2 regions of the Pseudoalteromonas sp. SR45-4 genome follow, and region 2 is predicted to be linked to the other one. Evidence: predicted binding sites of a transcription regulator. Region 2 holds the regulator's gene; the other holds the start of a gene.
What was found. The regulator LexA, encoded in region 2, represses DNA repair genes until DNA is damaged. The targets are predictions, from matches to a motif close to TACTGTATNNNNATACAGTA.
Positions count from the first base shown of each region.

Region 1 (15,441 bases), on a different contig from region 2:
CTAAGGGTTGATTTTTTTATATAAATTAAGCCTACTGATAATTGGCATTCCAAAAGTTTTAGAGTCCGATCTTACGCATCGTTTAAAATCCGCATCATAATTTTTCAGCGGAGAACATCTAAATGATTTCTTTTGAAGCACTATCAGGGGTAGGTGGGCGCTAAGCTGTAGTTTATTCTGAGCTTCAATATTAGCCATGGCATTTACTTTTGCAATTCGCTTGTACCGTAGCTCTATATTTTTTGGCAGTGCTTTGATGGTTGATATTTCTTCAGTTAAAAAATCCTGCCACTGCTCTCTACTGCTATTCACTGGAGGTTTTTTCATTTGATTTTCTAAAACCTCTATAACGCCACTACTTGTAGTGCTTTTTGTTACATATCTTTGAGTCCAAAAAAAGCCTATATACGACACTTCTTGCTCTAAAACATGGATTTTTCTGTATAACTGCTTAGATATTACACCGGGGCATACTTTGTGCACAATTTCGTGCCTTTTTCTGGGCCCCTTAATCTTTTGTACTGTATTTTTAAAAAGATCTTTTTTTAAATTTAGTTTATTAACTAATAAAATTATATCTTCATTGTTTTGACTATCTATCTGTATGTACCCTGGCAATCTAAATACGGATTTCCTTGAGACACCATCTTTTGCGTAAATATCACTATATGCGTTTAAAGCGAGATAGAACGCTTTAAATTCTTCAGCTCTATCGATAGTTATTTTATTTATTTGGCGCTGCTCCTCACCAATAGGGGTGAGTGGTATTTTGTATACTTGAGCTGAAATAAGTGTTGCTTCGTAAAGCGCTTCTTTTAATTCTTTAAGAGTGGAATCAATAGAGTCTCTTAATTCAATTAGCTCTTTTGTTACTTCTTCGTATACATCTATTGTTTCTAGTTCCATCTATATTAACACTGCTTCAATAAATCATTCATTAATTGCATGTAACAATCTCCTAACAATAATAACATGGTAAAGCAGGTTTGTCGCTTGGTCAACGTCCATTGTATATCAACAAGACCAAAATCAATATTTGATATTTATTACAATATAAATTTCGATTTTATCTGGTATCAAATTTAGTTATTCAAATCCATAGAACAACTAGATTACACATAATTTTATATTAACGAACGATATTAATGTTATGCGTTTGTTGTAATGATAGTGCTATTTAAAGTGAGTAGTACCCATGTTTAATAAATAGCGTTAGAATGGTGAAATTATAGGTGAAGTTATATTAACAGGGCATGTATGAAATTTATAAAGCTTTCATTTTTAGCATTATCAGCGATTACCTTTGCTGGATGCAGTTCGTTCGATGATTCAATTGATTGGAGTACATCATCAGAAATAACCAATACGCAATCAGAAACATTTTTTTCCTCAAATGCTGAGCGAGAACAAGAGCAGAGGCAGATAAATAAATCATTAAATATTTCAAGAAGCGAGCAAATAGAACTGGCACTTGAAGCAGCTATTTCGGACAAAGTGCATCCATTGCTAATGGATCAGCCTCGCAGTAGAGCTGTTTACTTTGAGTTTAGTGGTCACAAGGTTGCTGACAAGTGGGATGATATACTAACCCAGCATGCAAATTATTTGCTATCAGATGCAAGCATCCGTCTTTTGGTTGCTGGGTTTACGGACACAGTAGGTACAGCTAAGTTTAATTTGAAATTGGGCTATAAAAGAGCTGATGCTGTTTGTAGTCGGTTGGTTGAGCTAGGTGTAAGAAAAGAACAATTGACATGTGTAAGTTATGGCGAGTCACATACTGCAGATCCTGAAAATAACGAATCTGCTCATACAGTGAATAGACGTGTAGAGCTTTTGTATTGATAAGTTTTAAAAGGCCGCTTCTTAATATCTTAAGGCGGCTTTTTACAGTCAGTAGTTAGGATTATAGAATAGGGGTCTTGTCATTCTTGAGTGGCAAAGCCTGTATATTTCATCAATTATCATTTCTGATAGTTCTGTGAGAATAATCAAGCCTGTATCTTCATCGCTCTGTAGCATATTTCGTGAGAATAGTTTTTTTATTACATCCTCACCGTCTTCGATGCTTGTCCCGTGCATAACAAAAAGTGCCAAATCCTCTGCATTTACACTTTTATTCTCGCTCACGTAAGAAAGGCACCGGTATTGAGGCAAGCTTAGATTGTCTATACTGATCCTTCGTTCGAGCGCGCTAATAGCACTTAGCCAAGGTGAGATTTCTACCATTTTATAGCCCCTATATTTTGATGTGTAATTTATTCAAATTTTAAATGCGTACTCTTATGACAACATACCCACTAAAGTAATGATGTAAACGCTTGGCAATGGAAGATACATACGCAAACTTACGCTGTCAATACTGAGCGTTGCTGGTTTATAATTAATATCAGATTTCTAATTTAAACAAAACGTAAGGGTTTTGGTGGGCACTATGCTTAATATCAAGTCACTGCTGATTGGATTATTGATAGCAGTATTTGCAAAGGACATTGTTAGCAATACATTACATAATAATGCAGTAGAGAAATTTTTAGGAAATGATGGGTTAAAGTTGTCAATAATATTACCTACAAACTCTCAGGAATGGAAAGTGGTAGATGTTAAAGAAACTCTCTCCGCAGCCGTAGATATAAATGGTGAAAGTTCTTGCGTTCATATGAAGCCCATTACTCCAGAATATCAAGTTACGTCTATATTAGAAGATGGCACAAAAATATGCTGCAACATGAGCAAGTCAAAGCCCTCTATGTTTGTGCCGTACAGAGAGCTGCCTAATGGCTCAACAGAGTTTTTATGTGGTTATTACCCTGATCACCAAGTGGTCAGGGTCGATAAGATTTAAGGTCATTGTAATCAGGTTAAATATACAGGATCTCTTAGGTGCAGTATTGTTACATTTTTATGCTTGGTTTTTATCTTCATTAATGTTTCCTCGGCCACTGCAAGTTGCTGTGTCATGCCCGGCCAGAATCCAATTTCCACTTCTTGGTTATTTTGATTATCTATGGCGATAAGCTCAATATAAAAAAATGCAATAGGACTTAGTGCAACTCTAAACCCCCTAATTTTAGCAATTACTTTTTGCCCAAGGTGTTTTGCTTCTATAATTCTATCTTCTATTGCCAAGGTGGGCCTCTCATGCTCTGTTTTGTTAACTAATTCCATAAATCACCATCAAACTTTTTCTTTTAGCCAGTCCTTCTTTAATAGATCTATTAGTTTGGCTAGTTGTTTTACTGTGTGTGCCAGGCATGCCGAATTTAATCGTATGCTTGTATTCTTTGATTGATATTATCTATCTTTTTATTTGCTTGCGTGGTGATTAAAGTGCCCGATGTGAGGGCATAAAATTTATTTTTACCGTATTTTTATAAATATTTGTGTTTTTTTGTTTTTTTTATGAATAAAGTTTTAATAAATTGATCGCTAATTATTCTAGTATTATTTACATTAGAGGTCTCACGCATTAAATTGAATGCGTGGTAATATTCAGTTTTATAAACAAGGGTAAATAGATGTGTGTTTCTCTAATTGAGTTTGTTAAAGCAGAGCTTTATCCAAAGCTAAATGTTTATGAGAGCGGTTTCTTAAGCCCTTTATTATTAAATGCAAGAAGTGCTGGAGGCTGTTTTGATTTAATTTGCCCTCGATGCTGGAGCCATTCTGCTCATCATTATTTGGGTAGCTCATTAGTTTCTTGTGGTAACTGTAATGCACAAACAAGTATTCTTGATTCGATGGTGCTAACAGGTGAGTACACTCTTGAGTCAGCTGCTGAGGCAATATGTGAGTATGTTGGGGTTTATCCATCAGGAAAAAAAATATTAAAACTAAGCGAAGCTTCGAGTAGCAGCTCAATAAAATTAGAAAAAAAGAATCGACCTAAAAAAATTAGTTGTGAAAAACCTGAAATCAAAGTTCCACCAGCCAAATTATTATCGCATTTACGAGTTTGGCTTAAAAAAGATCCTCTAGCAAAGGCGGATTTAATTAAAGCTGGTTGGTCTGAAGCTTTAATGCTAAAGGCTCCTATTGGAAAGATTAATTCGGTACAAGCGCTTAGATCTATTTATTGCGGCATGTTGCCATTAGACTTATACCGATCAGCTTCGAAAATTAAAAGTGGAATTGTAGTGCCTTGGTTTATTTCAGATAGCGAGGTTTCTCTTTGGGGGTATTCTGGCTCAATCCTAAATTCAGCCCCGAGTAATATTTCATTTGCAACTTACGACATACCCCCATGCCATGCCTATCATCCAGTAAATAAACGACATAATTGGTTGGTTGTGGTACGAGATCCACTTTTAGCAAGCTTACTTATAGCAAGGGGTATCCCTTGCTGTGCTGTTGGTGACTCAGCCACTTTAAAAAGCTGTGTAGCTTGGTTTGCTAAGGCCAAATCACAGTTATATATTTTATCATCGAGGGATGATGATTTGTTTAGTGATATTTCAAAACAAAATAGTAAAGCAATAAATTTAGACTCGAACGAGCTGATTAGCTTTGGTCCTTACAGCGGCCAATATTATAAACGGTTTGTTGATTGGCCTGAGTTAAGATTTAAAGAAGTAAATAAAAATACCGGTTCGGAGCTGGAAGTAATCGAGTTACTGCTAAAGCTGCTTAAAAGCGGCCTAACCCTAGAGCAAGCAAACAAAGTATTGAAATATGAAAAAAGCTGCTTAATCACAATAAATGCTCTTGCGCGTTCATTAAAGTGATGCAGAATATATTTATGCTATAACGAAATGGAGTTAATTAGTAATGATAGAGCAGCTTGAAGATAGGCATGTTGTTGCAGTAGCAATGCTCTCGTATTTATATTATCACCCTGAACCATTATCACTAATCGTTAATGAATCTCAGGCAGGTGGCGTAGTGGATATTGCTTTATGGTTAAACCTAGAAGATGGTGGCATAACTTGTCGGCAAAGAAAGGTGCCAGTGTTAAAAAGAAAAAAAGGGGAGGTTCGTCTACCAAATACAGCAGTGCCAGTTAAATTGCTTGCAGATAACCATGATCTCAAAGGTGATGTTGGTCGAGAACAATTTGCTTTTTCTGTCCTTAAACATTTGATATTTGAACGATGGTCTTATAGTGGCTGTTTTAATGAGTTAGGGATAGATGCAGCCGCGTTGGATAAGATTAAATTAAACTTATCTGCCCCAGTTCTAACTACTGCTGGAGCAAAGAGCCCATTAAATTTTATTGAAAACGTGTTACTCCCTATTTTATATGAAGGCTCACCAGAGCAGGCAGCATTGCATTAAAGGAGATAGTTAATGTTTATAATACCATTTGAGCGTAGAAGTAAAGTTGCTAGTAAAGCTGGCAAGGGATTTAGTGTGTCTGCTGTGTCGAAGTCGGTACTAGTTGTAGCAGGTTTCTTTGGTTTGGTAGGCTTGAGTGTTTTCTATCATTCTTTGCTTTATGGTTACACAATGCCTGGTTGGGCAGTTCCTATGGTGCTTTTATCTGTTGTACCTTTTGGTTATAGGAGTAGGGTAGCTATAAGTCATGATCGGACTGCATTGTATACACAGGTAGCTTTGTTTGGGGTTAAATTAAAAGAGTGCGTCTATAATTCTACAATGTTTACAGATTTTCAGATGGAGGCAACACATGCAATTGACAATCAATATTATTTTGTTGTTAACGGTGATGGTAAGCGAGTCTCAGTTTATTATTGTAAGTTAAATGCGAAGCGCATACCGAAATTAAGTTTATGTTTAGGTGCCATGCTGGGGTTGAAGGTGCAATCGGCCTAAGCGTTGCAGCATAACCTTGTCAAAAATCAGATTTTTTTGACAAGGACGCATGCTTGATTATTTAGGATTTTTTCAGAGATAATTTTTACTTTTACTTCGGAGCTTATAGTTACTTTCTTTATATGCTGTCTGTAGCTTGTTTGGCTTTCATTATTTAAGTTGAGCTGCCTTAATTCTTCAGCCCCAGAGATTTGATTTTTATCGAAACTATCGGTAAGTGCCAAGCTAGCAAAATGTGTAGCTGCTACCCTTGCTTTACCAATGGTGTCTGATATTGGTGCACAATATGAAGCGTGTCCAGCTGGTGCTTTTACAATCCAATCATCGTATGTAGTGTTGTTTGCTTTTGTAATTAATGGCACACTTAATAAAACTAATAACAATATAAATACTTTCATAACCTTTCCTATTTCTTAATTAACTTTATCTAAGTTACACATAAATATTCTTTCTTCAAATAATAATTGTCTTTTTCACAACGAATTACAGGGGTAATTGCTTACGCTTTCCATTTCAAGCGTATATAATGTGACGATTGTAGTATTTTTACTATCCAATTCGCAAGAGGTTGTTCTATGGGTGCTGGTGAAACAACTAGTTTATATGAAGCATTAGGAGAAAATAATCTCCCTGTTAGTCATGCACAAGAGCTTGTTGTTAGTAGTAAAGACTGGTTGCAGTATTTCGAGGAATGCATTGCTAATGCGGGTTCATTTGCAATGGTTTTAATAAAGTTAGTAAACATTGATATTATTGCAAAAGAAAATGGATATTTTAAATCAGAATTAGTTGCTGCTGATGTTTGCAATGCAGTGAGTCTAAAGCTTTCCAGTATCGTGGAGTCTCCCTTTAAAGTTGCTTGTTACGACTCAGGGACTATCGCCATTGTTATTGGTGGCGTATTGGGTGCAGAAGATAGGGGTTTATTAAATAAATCCTTTAATAACATTTTTCATTTGCCAAGGTGCGACTGCTTCGGTAAGCCTATTTTAATAGATTTAAATTCAATTTTTGTTAGTTATCAGGGTGATAACTTGACGCCTTACGAGTTTATAAACAGCGCACAGCAACTACTTAGGCAAAAAGGTGTGAGCGTTATTATGGTTGATGATTTGGAGCAGCAAGAAACATTTGATTTTAACTATGTCGAATTATTAGATGCTATAAATCAAGGTCAATTAGAGCTGTGGTTTCAACCTAAAGTTAAGCTATCAAGCAGGGAGGTGGTAGGTTATGAAGCACTGCTTAGGTGGCATCATCCAAAGCATGGCTTGATTGCCCCCGGTGTATTTTTGCAAAGTTTTAATGATTATAGGCTTGATCATAGGCTTAATGAGTGGGTGATAAACTCTGCTTTTTCAAGAAGTGCTGAATTATCTAAAGCAGGAATCAGTAATACAGTAGCTATTAATTTAGAGGTCAACTTGCTTGAAGATGAGCTCACGATTAAAACTATAAAAGCAGCTTTAGATGAACTCTCTGTTGATCCATCACTCATAGAGTTTGAAATAATAGAAACAATGGTTATTTCAAAAAATAGCGTAAAACACAAAGCGCTATTAGAGTTAAAGCAAATGGGCTTTAGTATTGCAATTGATGACTTTGGAACTGGTACTAATAATATATCCTATTTAATGTACTTACCGGTGGACACAGTTAAGTTAGATAGGATGTTTTGTATTAACGTGAATAGCATTAAAGGGTTTGCAATAACCAGTTCTGCTATCGCAATGGCTAAGTCATGTGGGTATACAGTAGTTGCAGAAGGTATAGAAACTGAGGCTCAAGCTGATATTATGTATTCATTAGGTTGTGAGCTAGGGCAGGGGTTTTACTTTGGCAAACCAGAGCCACAAACTTTATAATTTGATAAAGGTTACAAAATAGGCCTAACGGTCAGAAATTTAGGCTTGGGTGCATTATTAACTGTATTTTGCCTTTGCGGTTGCACCTAAGCCTATCATCTAAATGCTGTTACTTTTCTTTGCTTAAATTTAGCTCAGGCTCTAACCAAGTAAAGTGGGCTGGAGTGCGGCCTTTCTCAACAAATAGGCCACCAGCCAGTTTACCTTTCTCTGTTAATTGATGCTTATCATTTTCAACTATTAAATATCCGCGCTTAACCATTAAATCCAAAAACTCTGTAGTTTTAATCCCCAGCTTATTTGCTACTTTTGATGATGACAGCCGCTCAGTAGTATCGCACGTATTTTTTATTGATGGTGTGTTCTCATATGAAGCACTTTGATCACCTTGGTCCACTTGTTTTGGCTGAGTCAAATATCCATCGCATATAATTACTTCCATAATAGAATTTCTAATAGAATCGACTTGATAGTTTTTTTGCGCCTTAAATCGAATTAATTTTAGCTCAGCGCCACTGCATGCATCATCTAAAAAGAGATCCCTATCTTTTACTTTTGTTGTATTGTGTGACTTATCATCCAACTCAATTACACAAATGACATCTAGTGTTTCAGCGTTACATAAAACGAAATCAAAGTGTTTTGCAGAAATTTTATTGAATGCTATTTGCCATTCCGAACGGTTTTTATATGAGTGTGGCTTTAGTAAATCTGCTACTCGCACCTTACAAAATATCACACTATTAATGGGTTTAGCATTTACTAAAGTTTTGTAGAAAGAATGCTCTGCATTTGTTAACAAACCCTTAACTTGAGTGTATTCCGGTTTTGGCTCTCCTTGTGCCCCTGGTTTTACCATCAAAATTAAAATTAGAATTAATATCAACACAATGACTGCCACTATAGTTAAACTCATTTTTATACTCCGTATGCAATTATAAGATTAGTCTGCGCTGTTAATTAGCTAGAAAAGCGGGATACAAATATTTAAACACTTCCTGTTGAACTTGCAAGAAATTTTGTTATTTCTCCTATACACTAATACGGCAGATAAGCTTACTGCACTTGGTATAAATTCCTATAAGTCAGTATTGCGTTTTTGGTTTTAAAGTGATAATTTTTAATCAGTCAGTGTGTAATTAAAGGTAGTTCATTTCTGAGCATGTAATGACCACATTGGCTAATTCTTTCCTTCGGGACTGGTGCGCTGTAAATAACATATTTACAAGCCACAGAGGTGAGATCAGTCAACACCGTATGTGCTGCAATGCATAACAAAGGCGAAACAAAAATCCTCCCCTTACGGGGAGGTACCTTACTCATAGAACTTGTTAGTAGACTTATTCAATCCTCAGTCATCATTTCGTACAATTACATTTGAACATGCGACGCCATTAGCGTGCGTATGCTGTCGGAATATCCTTTATTCTTGTTGTGTATGACTTAGGTGCCAAGTTATCTTTTGGCCTCCATGTCTGATTGAAACCATTTACCCCAAACTTAATAGCGTTCCCACCGAATTTTTTGTTTATTTCATCTGTTACTTTCGTTTGTTTACTTACTTCTAATTTTTCGTTTTGAGAAAAAAGGTTAGTTTGGTGCATATCTTCATCACTTATTAAGCGTTCTAATATCACTCCAGTTTTTTTGAATTTGTATCCATCTTTATATATTTTCTCAACTGCAAATAGTGCGTATTTCAGAAGAACACCTGTGTCTGCGCTGGGTGAGGGGAGGTTTATTTGTAGACTGTTGCGGTACTGATTATGATCCTCCCTAAATTGGTCGGTATTAATAAACACAGTTATTGCTGATGCGTATAAGTTAAATCCCCGCAACTTTATGGATGCAGCCGTAATGTGGTTCGCCACAGCTTCTTTTATAATACCCAGCTCTTCTACATGGGTTCCCATGCTTTGTGATACACAAATCCTATCTCTACCCGCATACAGATCATTTAACTCTACAGCATTAACTCCATTTAGCTCTTGAACCGTCCTTGCTAGCACTACACCAAAAAACCTTTTTACATAGTTAATATCGAGTTGCTTTAATTGAAGACCGTTGGTTATGCCCAGGTCATTTAATTTGTTTGCTGTTTTTGAACCGACGCCCCATATGCTATTCAATTCTACTCTAGACAGCGCCCAGTCAATCTTTGTCTCAGTATCTAAGACAGCTACACCGTTTGTTTGTGACAGCCACTTGGGTTCTTTTGCGCAGTGCGAGGCTAACTTAGCGAGCGTTTTAGTTTTCCCGATCCCAACACCACAAATCAAGCCTAAGTTCTTTTTTAAGGTTTTCTTTATTAACAGGCCATAATCTTTTAGCTTTTCAGATGTGTCGCAGTGAATTAGACCTAAGTTTTCATCAACACTGTAGCGGCATGACTCTAAGAAAAAGTGTTCAACTTCGCTGTGGAAGCGAAGGCTCATATCCCCAAAAAGTTCAAAGTTTGAGCCCCACAGATGTGCACCATTTTTTTTTAGTAAATGTTGTACTTTAAACGCAGGTTCACCCATTTTAACGCCGAGTGATTTCAATGGCTCGTTTCGGGCAATAATGTTGCCTTGGTTCGATGAAAGTACACCAAGCGGTGTTTTGTTTATATCGAATTGAGGGTTAAACGACTGAATAAATGCAACATATGCTGCATTTATATCACAAAGGACGTACATCATATGAATTTCTTTATAGCACCGGTTACAACACCCCAAATCATGTTTTCTTCCCAGCTGTTATCAGGATCAATTTTGACTTCAATATCACGAAAATCTGAGTTTGTGCTTCTAAATAAAATTTTCTCATCAGTAATTTCTAACCTCTTAACTACAAACTCGTTGTTAATTGTAGCAAGTACGATTAAACCGCTTTTTATGTTTATAGATCTATCTACTACTATTATCGAGCCATCCGTAATATCCGGGGACATACTGTTGCCTTGTACGTTGAATAAAAATGTACTGCTTGGCCGGTCTATCAAAATTGAGTCAAGTGAAATTGGTTTAGATAAGTAGTTTTCGCAGGGATTTGGGAAGCCACCAGCCGCTTTGAACTCACCTAGCGGCAGCTCTATATTTGATTTCTTCAAAGGTGAGGGCATTATTATGGCCTTTGCTGTATGTGCATACAGTTATTTTAGGCATCAACGAGTATTCTTGCAAGGTTTTGTTCATTGTATTGGTTGTGGCTTGACTGCCAGAAGTGTTGCTGACATTAAAGCAAAAGCGAGTAGGTGTTTAATATAGGGGTCTTAATTGCGTGGCACAAGTGTATGGTAGGCACAAATTTATTGCGCCTACTTGTGAGTATGTATATAGCTATGTATTCAAGTTTAGTTTTTACACGCATCCGAGATCATATTAAGTTGGAACAGCATTTTTCAGACGAACAACTGTAAACATGCCAGATAGGTAGGTAGTCCTTACAATTCGGGCATAACAAAAGCTGCTTAACATCCATCAGATAAGCGCATTTCTTACAGAAAGTCGTTGTATCTTTCAAAGAAAGGTATCTTTCAGTGTCTTTTATGGACTCAAGCACAGCTTGCTTTCCATAGGCTTCCCTAATAGGTGTCTCATCAAATTTAACAAACGCCTTATGTTTCAATTCCCCCTTGATCCTTGAGATTTCTCTTTTTTGATCAGGGGTTGGTTCTTGCTTCATTAAGGGAGCTTTGAATGAATGACCACAGCGCCAAACTACTCGCCCTCCTCTTGATTTTGTAGAGATACAATCCCACTCATCACGAGTCTTTCTGAATCTCACATTCGTGGACTCACACTTTGGGCAACATTCCCTTTCACCAATAGGGAAGTTGTTTAACTCATCACTGTTTTCCAAAAGCTCCTCAATGTACTGCTCTTTTAGAACAGCATTGGCTTCAAGTTTTGTTTTTGCTAGTTGTTCAAAAATGACATCAATTTTTCTTGGGTGCCATAAGTGTTGCAACACCATTTGATCATTGCCATGCCCACATTGTATGCATGAATCCTTGATTAACTCATCACGCTCTTGCTTCCATTCTTTGTAGTGCCAAGGCTTCTTCTTTGCGGTGGCTTCTTTCAAAGACTTCAAGGCATCACGCCATAATATTTGATCAGATAAAAGCTGATCTCGAATTTCATTGATATGTGTAGGTAGTTTCATTTTGGTTATTAACTCTGTTTTTTATTTTGGTCTGCTAGTCTAAGTTCGCAGCTTCTCTGAGCCACAACTGTTCCTCTCCATAGCCTTTATTTCCAAAGGCTAATAAATCCGTTTACATGCTGGATGTGATACACGCCATCCTGCGTATCGCTTATCTCCTTGTTTGCCGCTTGCAGTGGGGTTCCCTTTTTTTTGTTCAAACGTGAATTGTGCATTACTGTTACTGAAACTGCTTATCTTCATTTAGTCACCTATTTACACTAGTGTATTGGCCCAAATATAAAGGGTTAAATTCATTACACTAAAGATTAAGTTATAACGCCTATTCTAAGGGCGATAATTAAAATTCAGGGAGCTGGTTAAACCTCAATTAAGTCGCGTGACATTAAGAAGGTGTACTTTATTTTAAAATGCTAATGCACCAGTCTTGCATTAACACTGAGCTTAGTAGCTTGGATGCTTTTGCCACCCAATCTCTTGCTCCTGGCATAGATCTTAAAGCGCTACTCAATCAGCTTAAGTGGCTTGTAGCTTATAAGCTAAGTCATATTTAAATCTTTGTTACAGCTTCACAAATGCTATTGAAAGCGTAAGTAATAGCTTGCTGCTATTCCTATTGGGTACTAAAATCCATAAGGCCAAGAGCTATAATGTTATTAATGTACTACGAGTTTAATGTTTAGTGTACATAAAGTGGTTAAACATTAACTTCGACAGCTAGTTAATTTTTTTAATAGGATTAAAGTTGAAAATCATAGACTCAAGACCAGAAGAGCACTACATAAGAAAAATGGACGAGGAAAGCCAAAAGGACTGGATCAAAGAAATCATAGGCCGAATGTGTGAAGCATACGAACTTGAGGGGCGTGACGTAAAAGGTCAGCTAACAAAACGGCTGGGGCTAACCAGCATAAGCACAATTAAGAGCTGGGTTTACAATAGGCGCATACCCTTTCATGCTATGGTTACGTGCCAGCTAGACGTCAAGTGCAGTCTTGATTGGTTGCTTACGGGTAAGTTACCAAATCTTGATATTTCTAAAGAGGCACGGCAAAAGGTTAAAGAAAATCTAACAGAACACTTGCACAATGCACATAGATACAGCTTGGTTAGCACCTCGCAAGGCATTGATGTTACTTCAGAAAGAATGCTAGATGATGTTCAGGCTTTGTTGAGTTTAAATACCAAGCCCTAACATGAGGTTAGTGTTTGTGCGTGACCGTATGAATAACAACTTACTTTCGGAGTTTAATAAAATGGGCAGGCTTTGCTATCAGTTGGTTTCTTGGGAAGGAAGAGATTTTGGCTATAAGGTCATAGCTGAGCATCCAGATATAAATATCGTTGCATTGGAAAGTGAAATTTTTAATTATTGATATGAATTTTTTAGGGTTCAATCTGTAGTTAATTCTTGCTCGATACAAGCCGCTCAAAGAGTGTGGAGTGTCACCCACCGGAAGTGGTTGGGTTGCGCGATCATGAGTTCGGGTTATTGTTATCTTTTAGCTAGATTGATTTAACTACAGGAGTGAACATGAATAACGTTTGTAAAAGACCAAGCGAACTAACAGATTGCGAAATTGAACATGCTTTACATAGTTTTTTGCAGTTTTATGAAATTGCTTTTTTTAGCGAGCGGGGCATTGATGAAAGCCAAGGTATTACTTTAGCTTTAGAGCAAATTGCCTGTGTGCTTGGCTTAGTTGGGGACTGGCTTTATGACGATGATGATTACGATTCAGCAGATCTAATGTATGACTTTATAGCATTGATAGATATAAAGGCCAAAGAACTAAACTCTAAAGCATGGGAAGCGATAAAGCCTAACTTACCTTATCTTCGAGGTTTATAAAACAAGCCATGAGCAACCATAGTTGTTCATGGCTTTTCTATGAAGCTGGCAAGGGCTGATTGTTGGCCCGAAGTACCTATTAATATTTTACTAAACTTTCTGTTTATTACTTCTAATTCATCAAAGCGGCCATCTGTGTCTTTGTAAAACACCTTCCTGTTACCAATACCATGCTCTAAAGTCTGTTGTAGGCTGTTTATGACTGCATTTGCATCACTTGTTACACTGTTTCCAATGTCATTATCAACCAATATAATTAATGTATCGGTGATGAGAGCTACTTCAAAAGAGCAGCTTAGTGTTTCATTGTTTAAATCTTCCACTTATAAATCCTTATATAACGAGTAAACAATATTGAAGATCAATTAAATTATTATTCTTCACAACCCAGTTTAAATATAGAAAATAGCGCGGCGTTAGTGAGTAGCAAATAAGCACGTAGCCCACTGATTAAATAATCACAATTAACAGCATTTCTTTATTTGAACTCACCATAAGACCAGCGTTTATTATGAAACAATTAATGCGTTAACTTACTTAACGCATATAAACAATAAATCACTGTTATTAGCCGCAATTAACTTAAAAAAACTGCAATTATGAGCCTATAATAGCTGAAGTCCCCAAAATTGCTAGCAGTAATAAAAATACGTTAACTTCCATTTTTCAGAGTTTAGGGCATTGAATAAGCACTCAAAAACTTTCAAACTATTTAATTTGCTGGGGTCTTTTGATTTACCATTATTAATTGAATTTATTTTGTTGGATACATAGTCGCTAAGCTTTTCTTGTTTTAAATCAACCAAAGTAAAAATTCGCTGGTGGATTTCATCAAATTTTGGTGAAGATTTTGCTATGGCCTCCATTAAATTTTTACCAGTCGAGCTTAGTTCATGCTTTAGATCATCTATGTCATTAATCTTATATTTAAGAAATACATCTGACAGTTTGACAGCTAAATCTATTTGAGCAGTATTAAACGGGTAATCAGAAAACGCCATAATGTCCGATATTAAATTGCTGTTGTGCTTACTCTTGGATGATTCAATTAGCGGTATAATCTTGTCGATAAAATCATTGCTTCTAATGTAATTAGTTACATCATTATGGGATAAATTCTTACTAAAGATAACAACATCTAAGATTAATATTGCAATGCTTTCACCACAAATTTCATGCATATTAATAAAATTAGGATGTTGAATTATGGTCCTAAATTCATCAATTTCATTTTTGTACTTTTCACTCATAGAACTTGTGTAATTATATGTTGAACTCCTTGATATTTGTAGCTTATTCGCTATTTCAGTAGGGCTTTCACCCCGCAAAATGCACCCTGCAACTTTTAACTTTTCTTCATCAGAACGGCTTTTACGGCCTTTATATTTCCTTAGTTTTACATCTTCACTACATAGCATTGAGTCAGATAGTAAGGCTTTTTTAATACCATTAATTTGCTTAACTTTTGCAATCCTAGTTTGTAAGTTTTGCATTGATACTATCAAATCAAACAGGTTTTTAACGCTACCTGTTGAACTCAAAAGCTTGCTGTCTTTTTCGCATAAAATATGAAGTTGAGTTTTGGTAATACGAAGAGACTCAAGCGTTACCAGTAGCTCATCCATACTTGATCCGAGCGAGCATAAGGAAGGTATGTGCAAAACGTCATTTACATTTAAAGTTGCAATTAGTGCATCTAGCCCTGCTCGTTCAACATCGGCCGGCTGGCTGTCATAAAAAATATTTTCTGGTGCCAATATTTCACTATATCTACTTTTGAAAGCTAAACTTTCTCTTGAACCA
Region 1 is NZ_JACJDO010000023.1:5,245-20,685, reverse strand. Features, by position in the region: gene H5058_RS10930 (DNA replication terminus site-binding protein) at 1-906, opposite strand; gene H5058_RS10925 (OmpA family protein) at 1,258-1,845, shown strand; gene H5058_RS10920 (hypothetical protein) at 2,435-2,845, shown strand; gene H5058_RS10915 (hypothetical protein) at 2,857-3,168, opposite strand; gene H5058_RS10910 (hypothetical protein) at 3,519-4,724, shown strand; gene H5058_RS10905 (hypothetical protein) at 4,768-5,274, shown strand; gene H5058_RS10900 (hypothetical protein) at 5,287-5,772, shown strand; gene H5058_RS10895 (hypothetical protein) at 5,799-6,170, opposite strand; gene H5058_RS10890 (EAL domain-containing protein) at 6,348-7,637, shown strand; gene H5058_RS10885 (DUF2726 domain-containing protein) at 7,747-8,553, opposite strand; gene H5058_RS10880 (Y-family DNA polymerase) at 9,032-10,318, opposite strand; gene H5058_RS10875 (LexA family transcriptional regulator) at 10,315-10,740, opposite strand; gene H5058_RS10870 (hypothetical protein) at 10,995-11,786, opposite strand; gene H5058_RS10865 (helix-turn-helix domain-containing protein) at 12,532-12,981, shown strand; gene H5058_RS10860 (hypothetical protein) at 13,321-13,638, shown strand; gene H5058_RS10855 (hypothetical protein) at 13,665-13,961, opposite strand; gene H5058_RS10850 (helix-turn-helix domain-containing protein) at 14,271-15,441, opposite strand, start outside.
Region 1: the regulator LexA is predicted to act here: its motif matches at 10,753-10,772, upstream of H5058_RS10875 (LexA family transcriptional regulator).

Region 2 (15,441 bases):
GCTAAATAATCTTGTAGTAAATTATAACTACGTGTAATTAGCGGTAGTGTATTTATAGGTTGTATTGCTTTTTTATCTATTGTAAGTGCCATAACAACGCTCCTTTCTATTTGTAATTTTAGGTTCGTGCTTTTAAGTTCGTGCTTTGAGGTAATAGCATAATCTAATTAAAGTTAATAACAGTATGGCAGCCATTAAGTTATGTGCCAGTGCCATACTTAACGGAATATGCCAATGCACCACTGCGAGGCCTAAAGCAATTTGGCAAAATAAGACAACTAACACGCTAACGGCGCAGCTTTTTATTTTTTGCGAGTAGGCACGGCTGTATATTCGCCACATAATTAATGCCAATACTATGCAAGTAACTAATGCCCAAATACGGTGTAATAAATGAATCGACATACGTGCTTGCTGCGACAGGACGCCAAACTCGTAGTTACCATACTCAAGCGGGAGCTGAAACACACTACTAAGCGAAAATGGCTGAGCATTACTACATAAAGGCAAGCCATTACAATGCGGAGCAGCGTAATTTGCAGCCAACCAACCTCCTAATGCTATTTGTATAATTAGTACGCTAAGCGCCACTAAGCTTAAAGCAAAATAGCGTCTTGCACCTGCATCCCCCCCCATTATTGGCTTGGCGTTTAATCGTAAATATAATAAAGTGAGCAGCGCTAAAATACTAAAGCCACCAAGTAAGTGACCCATCACTATTAACGGCTGTAAATTCATCGTAACCGTCCACATACCTAATGCAGCCTGAAATATCACTAACAATAACAGTAGTAATGGTAATTTAACTGGCGTTGTTGGCGATTGACGTTTTAAAAAAGCATATACAAATAAGGCTAATATGAGCAAGCCTAGCGTACCGGCAAAGTAGCGATGAATCATTTCTTTCCATGCTTTAGCGGTTTCAAACATCATATCGGGATAACTTTGTGCTGCTTGCGCTATATCGGCTTCATGTTTGGGTACAGTTAAAAAGCCATAACATCCTGGCCAATCTGGGCAACCCAACCCGGCATCACTTAAGCGAGTATAAGCACCCAACGCCACTACTATCAAAGCCAATAAGCCCGCTATTAATACCCAGTTTTTATAATTTTTATACATGGCATCTTCCTACTTAGCTCGAACGAGAATAACTCAGTAATTTTTTTAGATCTTTTAATAGTCCTTTTTGTACTAATCTATTTTCCTGTGGCTGTGTTTTAAATGGATACTCAAGCACTACAAGCCCCATATGGTCGATTAAATACAAACTAGCCGGTTGTAAGTTTGGTTGCGCATCTATACTTTTCCACGGGGAGTTGGCAGCTTTTACTTCGCCTATCACGGCTACATCTACTTTATTCTGGTTTTTGCCTAGTGCTATGTATAAATTATTTAGTGCGGCTAATTGCTCACTACAAGGCGTAGTACATCCATTGGAGTAATTTAGGGCAATAGTCCATTGCTTATGATTGTTTTGCGGCCAATTTTCATATTTAACCTGTTGCTGTAAAAACTCACCATTGTTAGTAATGGCGGTAGGTAACCAATCTAATTTAAGCGCGCTGTACGCTAAAATTAGCGGAATAGCGCAGCAAATGACAAACAGTAAAAGGGGATTATTTTTCATTATGTGTCCTTTTTTTACTTGCAAAAATAGCCACTAAAACGCACGCCAGCGCAATTAAAAACCATTGCACCGCATAAGCGTGGTGTTTTTGTGGGCTCATAACAACCGCGGTATAGTGAGGTATACCTATTGCATCGCCGCTACCTTGGCGATACGCCATAAAATTAACTAATAATTGCTGGCTTTGTTCGCTCAACTTATTTAATTCAATTGTTTGCACTCGCTTTGGTAAATCAATGTTATTGGTTTTACTCTCGAGGCTAAAAGCAGTGAGGTTATTTTCTTTTATTTGAGCAGTAAGCGTAAAAGCGTGTTTAGGTAGGGTTACTTTAGGTAATGTATCGCGCGATAGGGGAGCTTTTATCCAGCCTAAATTAACCAAAATGGCATGTGTTTCGTTATTTGGCTTTAACAGTGCCAGTAAGTCATAACCCACCTGCCCGTTATAAACTTGGTTGTCTAAAAGCCAATATTCATCGTTAATAAAATGCCCTGTTAACTCAACTAACAATCCTGTTTTATTCCAGTTACTAGGTAGTTTAAGCATTTGCTGCCAGCTCATTACACCGTGCGTTTGCAGCGTTGCAATAGAAGCTAACTGCTGTTGTTTGTGTGTCGCACGTTCTAACTGCCAAAAACCTAAACGCACACACACCAAAACTACAATCACTACCATACAAATGGTGATTATTGAGCTAAACTTTTGTTCACGCCATCTAATTAACTGCATAAAGGGTCAACCTAGTGATGATTAAAATTTTTATTGTATTGTTGTTATTATTTATACTTTTTAACTTATTTCGCGCTTTATTTATTATGGTCTCTGGAAAAACCCAAGGACGACCTATGTCTCACTTTTTAGGTCGTCGCGTATTATTTTCTGTGGTGGTATTAATAGTTGTTATTGCCGCACTAAAACTTGGCTTTATTAGCGGCAATAACGCCCCTTTAATAACTACAGCACATACACAAATATAAATAAGCATAACCAAACTACATCAACAAAATGCCAGTACCAAGCCGCCGCTTGAAAAGCAAAGTGCTTATCTTTAGTAAAGTGTCCTTTTAAAATTCGTAAAAATACTACCAATAAAATAATAGTTCCTAAGGTCACATGCATGCCATGAAAACCCGTAAGTAAAAAGAACGTGCTGCCATAAATACCGGCATCTAATGTTAAGTTTAAATCGTTATACGCATGAATATATTCTTCTACTTGTAGGCCTAAAAAAACTGCACCCAATAAAATAGTCAGTCCTAAAAACACTTTTAACTGGCCGCGTTTATCACTTTCTATTGCCACATGGGCAAAATGCAAAGTAACTGATGAGGTCAATAAAATTAAGGTGTTAATCAGCGGTAGACCTTGCCATCCCATAGCTTGGGTAGTGTCGCCCCCTGGCGTGGTAATTAATGGCCACACAGCTTCAAATGTAGGCCAAAGCACTTCGTTAGTCATGGCATTGTTATCGGCACCACCAAGCCAAGGCACAGAAAGCATACGGGCGTAAAAAAGTGCGCCAAAAAATGCCATAAAAAACATTACTTCAGAAAAAATAAACCAACTCATTCCTTGTCGAAAAGAGCGATCCATTTGCGCCGAATATAAGCCTTTCCCGGCCTCATCAATCACGTTTTTAAACCAGCTAAACAACATATACAGCAGTACTGCTATACCTGCGTACAAAATATAAATGCCACTGTCACCTTCTTTACCGGCACTCATTACGGTTAGAGCTGCACCTACTGCAATAAAAAATAATGCTACTGCGCCAACAATCGGCCATGGGCTTTGATCTGGTACATAATAATGCTCATATTCTTGCTTCATTTTATTTGCTCCTGGTTGTCACTAGTTAGGCTAGTTGTTATTGGCTGCTAGCCGCTCACTAATATCAAATACCGTATAAGATAAAGTTAACTCTTCAATGTCACTTGGTAGTGCGGTATCAACATAAAAAAGCAACGTAAACTCTAGTTCTTCACCTGCTTTTAATGGCTGTTGATCAAAACAAAAACACGCTATTTTATGTAAGTATTTTGCTGCTCTACCGGGTGATACCGAAGGCACTGCCTGCATTACTTTATCTTGGTCACTATTATTTTTGGCGCTAAACATTACCTCACGCATAGCACCGGGCTTTACCGCAACACTGTACTCTTTAGACTTCACAGCAAAGGGTGCACCGCTTTGTGCATGCGTGGTAAAGCTCACACTTATTTCGCGATTTTGTATTACTTGCGTGCTTTGCTTTGCTTGCTCTAATGATGGCTTACCGTTAATGCCGGTAATATCACAAAACACGTCATACAAAGGCACTAACGCAAATGCAAATGCGAACATGGCTAAGCAAATAACAACTAAGCGCTTAAGTAGCGGTGCGTGTATCATTATTTTATTTCCGGTGGTGTTGAAAATGTATGGTACGGAGCAGGTGAATCTACCTCCCACTCCAGTCCTTCTGCGCCTTCCCACACTTTTGCAGGAACCTTGTCGCCGCCGCGTGCGCATTTAATCACTACAGCTACAAACAACAACTGCGATAATCCAAAGGCAAAGCCGCCAATACTAATAATGGCGTTAAAGTCAGCAAACTGTAGCGCATAGTCGGGTATACGGCGTGGCATGCCTGCAAGCCCTACAAAGTGCATAGGAAAAAACAATACATTTACGCTTACCAGCGATAACCAAAAATGCCATTTAGCCAGCGCTATGTTATACATATTACCAGTCCATTTAGGCAGCCAATAATACGCGCCTGCCATAATAGAAAACACCGCTCCCGTTACCAGTACATAATGAAAATGTGCCACTACAAAGTAGGTATCATGGTACTGAAAATCAGCCGGTGTAATGGCCAGCATCAATCCCGAAAAACCACCTAAGGTAAACAACACAATAAAAGCAATACTAAACAGCATGGGGACTTCAAACGTAATTGAACCGCGCCACATAGTGGCTACCCAATTAAATATTTTTACTCCAGTGGGCACCGATATCAGCATAGTCGCGTACATAAAAAATAGCTCGCCAGCCACCGGCATACCGGTAGTAAACATATGATGCGCCCACACTGTAAAACTCAACAACGCAATTGACGCCGTGGCATATACCATGGAGGAATAACCAAAAAGTTTTTTACGCGAAAAGGTAGGAACTATAGTAGAAATAATGCCAAAAGCCGGCAAAATCATTATGTATACTTCGGGGTGGCCAAAAAACCAAAATATGTGCTGAAACATCACCGGATCACCGCCACCAGCTGCATCAAAAAAGCTGGTTGCAAAGTATTTATCGGTGAGCACCATGGTCACTGCACCTGCGAGTACCGGCATAACCGCAATTAATAAAAATGCCGTTATCAGCCAAGTCCATACAAACATAGGGACCTTCATCCAAGTCATGCCTGGGGCACGCAAGTTAACTATGGTTACAATTACATTAATTGCCCCCATAATGGAGCTAATACCCATAATATGCACAGCAAATACAAACATGGCGGTATTGTCATTACTGTAGGTTGTGGACAGCGGCGCATAAAAAGTCCAACCAAACGCAGGACCGCCACCGGGCATTAATAGCGATGATAATAAAATTAAAAACGCGAATGGTAAAATCCAAAAACTCCAGTTATTCATTCGGGGTAAGGCCATATCAGGCGCGCCAATCATTAATGGCACCATCCAGTTAGCTAAGCCAGTAAAGGCCGGCATAACGGCACCAAATACCATAATCAACCCATGAACCGTGGTCATTTGATTAAAAAAGTGAGGATCCACTAATTGCAATCCTGGCTGAAATAACTCAGCGCGGATCACCATAGCCATAGCACCACCAATAAAAAACATAGTTAGCGAAAAAATTAAGTACAAGCTACCTATATCTTTATGATTAGTGGTATATAACCAACGCTTAAAGCCTTTAGCAGGATGATGAGCGTGGTGAGCTTCATTAATGTCAGGTTGTTCTACTATGCTACTCATTAGTTCGCCTCCCCATCGGCATCAAGTGCTGCCTGTATTTCACTTGGTTGAATTACATCACCGGTATCATTACCCCATGCATTACGCTTATAAGTAATTACCGCTGCTAATTGCTTTATAGAGAGCTGTTTAGCAAAGGCTTGCATGGCTGTGCCGGGGCTTCCGTGAATAACAATATCAATGTGGTCTTTTATATCGCCAAGCACTATCGGGCTGCCTTTAAGTGCAGGAAAAACGCCTGGCAAACCTAACCCTGTGGGCTGATGACATGCAGCACAATTGGCCATATACACTTGCTCACCCAAAGTCATTAATTCTTCTTTAGGGAGTGTTTGGTCAAGTAATGCAGCATCTGCTGCTGCTGCTTTTTGCTTTGCTTGTTTAGCATCTGCTAGCCAAACTTTAAAATCGGCCTCTGACTTAGCCTCTACTACCACTGGCATAAAGCCATGATCTTTACCGCATAGCTCAGCACACTGACCGCGATAAATACCGACTTCGTTTATGTTGGTCCACGTTTCGTTAATAAACCCCGGGTTTGCATCTTTTTTAATAGCAAAATCGGGCACCCACCAAGAATGAATAACATCGTCGGAGGTCATTAAAAAGCGTACTTTTTTATTGATCGGTAATACCAGAGGCTTATCTACCTCAAGTAAATAGTTGGGGTTTTTATCGGCTAGGTTGGCAATTTCATTTTGCGGTGTGGCAAGTATTGAGTAAAACTCAACATCTTCCCCCATATATTCGTAATGCCATTTCCATTGTGAACCAGTTACTTTAATAGTGATATCCGCTTTACTGGCATCTTCCATCGCTATTAATGTTTTAGTTGCGGGGACTGCCATTGCTATTAAAATAACAAATGGAATTGCTGTCCAGAGTATTTCTACTTTGGTACTTTCGTGAAATTGAGCAGCAACTGCTCCTTTAGATTTACGATGATGAATAAGTGCCCAAAACATAACGGCAAATACAATCACGCCTATTACACAGCATATTAAAAATATGGTCATGTGTAGTTGATAAACATTATTACTTATATCGGTTACGCCTTTGCGCATATTATATTGGCTATTTGCCAATGCTAACTGCGGAAAAACAAACAATATAAGCCACAAGGTAGAGCTCAATTTACCCATGTGACAGCTCCTTTAATACTGTTGCGAGTGCAAAACAAAAAGACATAAGCTTTATATGCCAATTTGTTATTTTTTATTTTTGTATTGCTGCCGGATATATAAATATATTTTCTCAAAACTAAAGCTGTGAGTTATTGTTAGTCCAGCCCATTAACAATTAGTTAATAATTGAACAACTAGCAAGTTTTAGTTTGAAAAATAATCAAATAATATTAGGGGATTAGCGTAAATATGGGATTTATTTAATTTTGTTCTAAGCAGGAAGTGAGCAACAGCAAGGGTTACAAATAAAAAGACAGCGATAACGAGTATTAAATACTTAAATGATAAAAAACATAAACTTAATATAATTTTTTCATTACAGCGGAATTTTCACAAAAAAAAGCAAAAAAAAGCGCACTAAAAAGTGCGCATTAATTATCTGAGCTATTAAATTATGCCGATATTTTACATAGCTATAACAGCTTAATTGTCACATCCAGTCAGCATTACGAATAACCCCAACAGCTAAGCCTTCAATATTAAAAGATTCGTTTTCAAGATCCACTTCTATCGACGAAAATTCTTTATTTTCAGCATGCAATAATACTTTTTTGCCTGCTTTTTCTAAGCGTTTTACCGTTACATCGTCATCAACGCGGGCAACAATAACTTGGCCATTTTCGGCAACTTGAGTGCGATGAACAGCCAGTAAATCACCATCCATAATACCAATATCTCGCATGCTCATACCATTTACACGCAATAAAAAATCGGCAGCGGGTTTAAACATTAACGGGTCAATTTTACAATGGCTCTCAACATGTTGTTGCGCCAAAATAGGTTCGCCGGCAGCTACACGGCCTATTAACGGTAAACCAAGTTGTTCTGGTTCATCTTCTTCAATAAGTTGAATACCACGGCTAGCGCCTGGTTTCATTTTAATAGCGCCTTTTTTAGCCAGCGCTTTTAAATGCTCTTCTGCTGCATTAGCACTTTTAAAGCCTAATGTTTGTGCAATTTCTGCGCGTGTAGGAGGCATACCAGTGTCTTTAATAAACACTTTAATAAGTTCGAGTATTTGCGCTTGGCGGTTAGTTAATGGTCGCATACAACTGGTTTTCCATACAGTACATTTAACTGTGAGTATATACAGTTATCTGAAAATCGCAAATTTAAATTACTCCTCGCCTTTGCTGCCAAAGATGGCATTGGTCTAAGCTTAAAATTACCAAGTAAATTACAGATAAAATTACGCAGATCACGATAGTGTTAGTTTTACGTTACATTAATTACATAACTACTAAGTTGTTGCTGTTATTAAAAATTAGTTAACTATCGTTTTTGTAATGGGCCTTAACTTCATCAATGTGAATTAACGGAGAGTGTTATGAATATCACTGTAGCGGTAATAATTAACGGTCCTAAACGTAAAGTATGGGCGGCAATAACTGACATCGAAAACAGTGCCAATATGCTGTCTGGCATTATTGATGTAAAAATAATCGAGAAGCCACCACAAGGGCTAGTGGGCTTAAAATGGTTAGAAACACGAAAAATTTTTGGCAAAGCAGCCTCAGAAACCATGTGGATCAACGAAGCTGTTACTAATGAATACTATTGCACTCGCGCAGAAAATGGCGGGGCAGTTTATACCACTAAGCTGTCACTTACCGCCGCCGAACCTAGCACCTGTTTAACCATGACTTTTTCTGATAGATCTGAGTCTATTTGGGTAAAAATGATCTCTGCAGTGATAGGTTTTTTTCTTAAAAGTTCGATGCGTAAAATGCTAAAAAAAGATCTCGATGAAATTAAGCACTATGTAGAAAGCAAAAAGTAGCACTGTATTACCATGCAGTAGCTGCACTAATTTGGCTATCATATCGCCATGAAAAATCGTATTATCGGTTATCGTTTTCAACCTTTAAAGGAGTAACAATGAGTATTTGGCATCAACCTATTACTTTAGCGTTTTGTAAGCAGTTAGACCAAGGCATAAATGGCCAAGGTACACTGATGAAAACCATGGGGATTGAAATAACTGAAATTGGTGATGATTACTTAGTTGCCACTATGCCAGCAATTCCTGCGCACCATAACCCTATAGGCATGGTGCATGGCGGAGCAAACGTGGTTTTAGCCGAAAGTGTTGCCAGCTACGCGGCTAATTTTGTGGTCGACTTCACTAAATTTTATTGTGTAGGGCAAGAGATCAGTGCCAGCCATTTAAAAGCCTCGCGTAATGGCACCTTAACCGCCACCGCAAAAGCGTTTCATATTGGCAAGCGTAGCTCAGTATGGGAAATAAAAATAACGAATAGTCGCGGCGAGCTTTGCTGCGTATCAAAAATGACCGCAGCTGTTGTAGAGCGCAAAGGCTAAGGCTATTTTTCTAGCGGGTAAATAGTAATTTCCATGCCTGCACCAATTGCCGATATACGTAATAATGTATCGGCGTGCAGCGCTTGGTTAAAACACTTTGGCGAAGTGCCCGATTCAAAACCAATATCAAAGGTACGGCGCGAACAACTCAACCATTGCTTAAGTGCAGCCCGCGAGCATGACTCTACTAACTCACATAAGTGGTTAATTGCTTTATCCGGTGAAGATATTTCGCCTGTTACTTCTATACGCGCTAACTGACGGTATTCGTCTTTATCATAATGTAAAATAGTGGCGATTTTTTTTAGGTCAGCTACAAGCACGCTAATATCTTGCTTTGACTCAAGCTCTAGGTCTACATTTAAAAATTGAATTTCCGACATTGTCTGCTGTTTATCCTCTAATTAGTTCGCTGTAAACTTTAACGCAGTTTTACGCTTATACCAAATCAACTCTGCAATATTCACCTTTTTTATCTGAATAGTCGGCTATTTTTACGCATTTATTGACGCTTTACTTACTCTTATTTCACGAATAAAAAATATTTAAGCACCAAAAGCTCACTATTATAAAAGTGCTGAGCTAGCTCCATAAAAATAGCTAGCTACTTGCATTTAAAATTTAACCACTATTTTTTATTCTAAATGTTTAAATCGACTTAAGTGCTGCTTTAACATTTGGTTTTCAGCAATCAACTCATCCCGTTCATCCAATAATTGTAAAACCAAAGCAATAGCAGACCAATCTAACGATAAGTCATGCTGAATACGCGCAGCCTTTTTAACTAAGATCACTGTTGATACCGTAAATTGCCATTCTGTAACGCGCTCGCCCTCAATAGGAATAGCAATGCTGTGCTCAACCAATTCATATAATATGGCTTCGCTAATATCACTACTCACACACAATTCTTGGCTAGTGAGTAAATTGCCTTGTGGTGCCTCGATAATTTTCATTATGACTTGCTCCAATTGCTACGGGGGTCAAAATGGGCTTTTTCGGCCAGCTCTTGCCAAAGCTTTTTGCTAACATCATCACTCAATGCTGGATTAACAATTTTAATCACAGCAAATAAGTCACCTTTGGCTTTTTTACTAATTAACCCTTTACCTTTAATGCGTAAACGTTGACCCGATTGACTATTAGCTGGAATAGTTAGTTGGATTTTTCCGGCTAATGTAGGTAAATTTATTTTAGTGCCCAAAGCAGCTTCCCATGGTGCAAGAGGTACCACTATGTTTAGGTTATGCCCCTCAACGTCAAATAATGGGTGAGGCACTAAGCGAATTTGCAAATACAAATCACCATTAGGGCCATTTGCCGAACCTAATCCACCTTGGCCTTTTAAGCGAATGCGTTCGCCATTAACCGAGCCGGCAGGAATTTTAACTTTAAGCGATTTTTTAACTTCAGATACACGGCCACTACTGTCTCGCTGCGGCAGCATAAACTCAATTGGTTTAACGGTATCGACTAACGTTTCTTCAAGAAATACCGGGAATTCAATTTCCACATCTTGTCCTTTTTGCGCACGAGCGCCACCAGTTCTGCCCTGCCCGCCATGGTTAAACCCACCTGCGCCGCCAAACATAGAATTTACAAAATCAGAAAACTCCTGATCGGCTTGGGGATCACCTTGCTGATAATGGTTTTGTGACGAGCCATAGCTACCGCCATAATTTGCTTGCTGCTGAGCACGGTTTTGTTGATTACGACGTAACACATCGTATTTAGCGCGCTCTTCTTTGTTGTGAATAACTTCGTAAGCTTCACCTATCTCTTTAAACTTTTCCTCGGCTTGAGGTTCTTTACTTACATCTGGATGATATTTTCTAGCTAGCTTTTTATAAGCTACTTTAACCGCTTTATCGTCTGCATCGGGCGATATTCCAAGCACGGCATAATAATCTACAAATTTCATTCGCAATCCAAATCACAAACTTATGAGCTTTCATCATACTCTTTAAGTAACAACTTTTGTTTATTTAAACAACAATTTAAAGTAGATAACCTGAGCTCCGGATAATAAAACTAAATATAACTATGATTCAATACGTTAGTAAATCTCTTAACCAGAGCTAAGGTTAAATACTAAAGAACGGTAAATATGGCTTTAAGTAAACTTTATCTTTTAGCTTCAAGTCATTAAACTAGCCGCTCCTGTAGTTCACGTATGTGATGGATATGACTCGATTTATTTTAGCCTTGTTGGCTTTTTTTGTATGCTTTTCGCTATCGGCTGAAGAATTCACTCGGTTTTCAACCGCTAAAAGACACCTAATTAAAACCCTCCCTAGTAATGCTAAAAGTATTTACTGTGGCTGCGATATAAAAAAGCAGGGTAAAAAACTAGTTCCCGACCCCACTAACTGTGGCTATGTGCCACGCAATACACATACCCGCTCAGGTAACGTAAATGCACGCGCTTTACGCATAGAATGGGAGCATATTGTGCCTGCCTGGGAGTTTGGCCACCAATTACAATGCTGGCAAAATGGCGGGCGTAAAAACTGCCGTAAAGTAAGTGCTAAGTTTAGAAAGATGGAAGCCGATATAAACAACTTGGCTCCTGCTATTGGTGAAATTAACGCAGATCGTTCTAATTATCGATTTGGAATGCTTAGTGAAAGCGCCACCCAATACGGTCGTTGTGAAGTTAAAGTTAACTTTAAACAACGAGTAATAGAGCCTCCTTTTTATGCCCGTAAACAAATAGCCGACGCCTATGCCTATATGCAAAAAACTTACGGCTTAAAAATATCAAATAAACAACAGCAGTTATTTAATGCTTGGCAACAACAAGCGTATGCCGCGCAAACCAATACCAAAAAGCTTTAATTTAAAGGTATTAGGAGCCAGTTTAATATTTAACCTGAACTCTGGTTAAGAGATTTACTAACGTATTGAATCATAGTTATATTTAGCTTTATTTTCTCTAGCCAGTGATTTCCAGTGAAAACAAGGCGAATTTACGCGTCAATAGCTGGCCTATTGCAAGTAAATTCAACGCAGTTAGCGCTGAAAATAGCTGCTTGAGATAGGTTTATTATCCGGAGTTCAGGTTATTTAACGGCACAAAAAAGCGCGCTATTGAAGTAATGCCCAATAGCGCGCTTTTTTAATTGAGTTTTATTCTATAAATATTATAGATCTTGATGCGGGCCAAAAATTTCGTAATGAATGTGTCCGTTATTAACGCCTAATTCTAGCAGTTGTTTTTTCACAAAGGCCATAAAATTAGCGGGTCCACACAAGTAAAAGTCGCCGTTGCTCAGTGGCAATTGCGCTTGTACTGCGTGTAAATCCATAAAACCGGTAAAATCAGCTCCTGCATCGCCTTGATTAAACCAAGTCATGGTTTGTAAACGCGGATAAACAGTGCTTAGCTCATTTAAATAATTAGCAAATGAGTGCTGCTGAGTATTTTCGCAAGCATGCAAATACATAATATTTTGATTAGCAGTATCGCTTAATAGCGTCTCTAACATTGCTACCATTGGCGTTTGTCCAACACCCGCTGAGATAAGTACAGCAGGACTGGTGTTATTACGTAAAAAGAAATCCCCTGCTGGCGGATATAGCTCTACTATTGCGCCTTGCTCTAGTGAGTGTAAATGATTAGACACCAAGCCAGGGTTTGGTAATAACTCTTTTTTAACGCTAATACGGTAGTTTTTACCATTACTTTTTTGCGAAATAGAATACTGGCGGATCTCTTCATATTCACTAGCCTCTGGCTTAACTTTAATACCTAAATATTGCCCCGGTTTATGGGCAATTACTGCTTCGCCATCAATTGGCGTAAGCGTAAAGCTAGTTACTAACTCTGACTCAACCTGCTTATTAGTTATTGCAAACTGACGTGTACCTGCCCAACCACCTAAGTTATTTTTGCTGTGCTCGTATAAAGCAGCTTCCTCTGTTATACAAATATCAGCAAGTACGCCATACGCTTCACGCCAAGCATATTCAACATCTGGCGTGAACTGCTCAGGAATAAGCTCTTTCAGCGTGCCAATTAAATGTGCACCAACAATTGGGTAGTGCTCCGGCAAAATATTTAAACTAGTATGTTTATGGTTAATGCGCCCAAGTGCCGCTTTTAACACCTCTAAATTATCAATGTTTTGTGCATAAGCAGCCAATGCGTTAAATAATGCAAATTGTTGACGGCCGGTATCTTGGTTGCTCATATTAAAAATATTTTTAAGCTCAGGGTTATGGCTAAATAAACGCTTGTAAAAATGATCAGTAACAACCGTACCTGCCTCAGCTAATAAAGGAACAGTACTTTTAACAATTTCAATAGTTTTATCAGATAACATCTAGGTTTTCCTACGTGTGAATAATACCCAATTAATAAAATAGGTATAGGTTAACCACGACGCCCATCAACACGACGCTGTGTTAAAATAGGTGTGCAGTGAATTAAAAATAATAAAAAGGCGATTAGCCACAGCCCAGCACTTAGCTGCCAAGCTAGGTGTGGCCCAATAACAAAAGGCAGTAAAGAGCGAGTAATCCCAGCCACTAACACTAAAGCAAAAGCAACCGCCATATAATGTGGGATAGTCAAAGAGCGTCCGGTATGACCATGAGATACGCGTGTCATCATGGCTAAAATCATCATCCCAATGGTACTTATGGTAATGAGGTGCAATGCATCTTTAAATAAAATAACACTGCTGTAAAAGCTCGCGGCTACCAGCATTAAACCAACACCGAGTGCCAAGTACGAAAAATGCAAAGACCATAACAAAGGAACTTTAAGTACGTTTTTATCCCACCAATAAAAACTGCGGATTAAATGCAGCACAGCAACAACAGCAAGTGCCCAACCTGGGTTTAGCTGGTTAAAAAACAACTGACTAAGAAAAAACACCGCAATACTAAAAACGCTCATATACGGCAGTACTGAGTCAACGTTAGCTGTACGTACCTGCGCTGTTAAACCAAGGCCTTTACTGGTAAAAAATGGCAATACACGCCCTGCTACTACGCCAATTAATAAGGTCATCAGTAATACTGCGGTATCAACAATGGCGAGCGCAAACTGCATTTTTTGTTCAATCAGCATGGCCAAGTAAACAATATTTAACGTACACAGCGCCGCTAATAGCACTAAAAATTGGTAGTTATTTTTGCTTTTAGCGGTTAATAACATATTAGCTAATGCTGCAATAACACCTAGCCACCATGCGAGCTGTAACGCTAACACCGCATATAAATTAAATTGTGCAAAAGCAGGCAAAGACACAAAAAAAGCACCTCGTGCCCCAAGCCATAGCAGCGTTAATAGCATTAATTTTTTGCCACTAATACTAGGTACTCCTGTCCAAGTTTGCGCGGCGGTAAGTAAAAAACCCACCGCAACAACACCTGCAAAACCAAATAACATTTCGTGGGCATGCCATAACGTAGCGGGAATTGTTAACTGCCAAGTTGCACTACCCGTTAAAATTAATAACCAGTAGCCTATTGAACTAAAAGCCAGCAAGCCTGCGGCTAAAAAATAGGGTCTAAATGGCAGCATCCATACTGGCCACTGCGTTATTTGGTAAAAGCGAATATTAGCCGGTACCGGCTGAGATAAATTAATAGGTCGCATTAACGAACTTCCTTACCCATGCCATGCAGTGCGATACAACGTAGTACATAGCTAATTTTTAAAATAGCAGCAATAACAATAGTGCTAATATGTGCCGAAATTTGCACCGGTATAGAAAAGTAATCGGCAAAAGGGTAGCTAATTAAAATACTGGTTATTAGTAATGCACAGCTAGCTGCTAATAATGAGTTTGCCACTCGCAATAGTTTTTTCAGTAAACAAGCTGTCTCAATTTTGTAGCTTGGATTATGTATAACCAAGGTGTTCATAACGGCCTCAACAACTAATGCACTTAACTACCTATTACACTTATCGTGCCAATAAAATAAACATATATATTTCAATGAACTAACTTATCCACCTTTGCTTTTTATGTCTTTATGACCTACCATAAATCAAACCAAAAAACACATAAGAGTCATTTTGACATGAGCAGCGCAATTAACTTCACTGCCGTAGCGGTAAAGCTGGCTCAAAGCACATTAGATAAAAACTGTTTTGAGCAATTACTTACTGTCCTTGAAACAGTGATTGCCAGTGATGCCAGCGCACTGCTTGAGCTACAAGGTGAGCAGCTCAAGCCACTTGCAATTAAAGGCTTAATGCCAGATAGCCTGGGGCGGCGTTTTAAGCTTAGTGAGCATCCGCGCTTAGAAGCTATTTGTAATACTCAGCAACCACTGCAATTTGCCCATGACTGCCCACTGCCCGAT
Region 2 is NZ_JACJDO010000017.1:25,983-41,423, reverse strand. Features, by position in the region: gene cyoE (heme o synthase) at 1-92, opposite strand, end outside; gene H5058_RS09275 (heme A synthase) at 133-1,122, opposite strand; gene H5058_RS09270 (transmembrane cytochrome oxidase associated protein) at 1,136-1,630, opposite strand; gene H5058_RS09265 (SURF1 family protein) at 1,620-2,360, opposite strand; gene H5058_RS09260 (DUF2909 family protein) at 2,378-2,608, shown strand; gene H5058_RS09255 (cytochrome c oxidase subunit 3) at 2,586-3,461, opposite strand; gene H5058_RS09250 (cytochrome c oxidase assembly protein) at 3,492-4,022, opposite strand; gene ctaD (cytochrome c oxidase subunit I) at 4,022-5,614, opposite strand; gene coxB (cytochrome c oxidase subunit II) at 5,614-6,756, opposite strand; gene lexA (transcriptional repressor LexA) at 7,229-7,846, opposite strand; gene H5058_RS09230 (SRPBCC family protein) at 8,126-8,578, shown strand; gene H5058_RS09225 (PaaI family thioesterase) at 8,677-9,120, shown strand; gene H5058_RS09220 (hypothetical protein) at 9,123-9,503, opposite strand; gene H5058_RS09215 (chaperone modulator CbpM) at 9,756-10,076, opposite strand; gene H5058_RS09210 (DnaJ C-terminal domain-containing protein) at 10,076-11,041, opposite strand; gene H5058_RS09205 (endonuclease) at 11,305-11,958, shown strand; gene hmpA (NO-inducible flavohemoprotein) at 12,264-13,445, opposite strand; gene H5058_RS09195 (NnrS family protein) at 13,496-14,728, opposite strand; gene H5058_RS09190 (hypothetical protein) at 14,728-14,997, opposite strand; gene norR (nitric oxide reductase transcriptional regulator NorR) at 15,157-15,441, shown strand, end outside.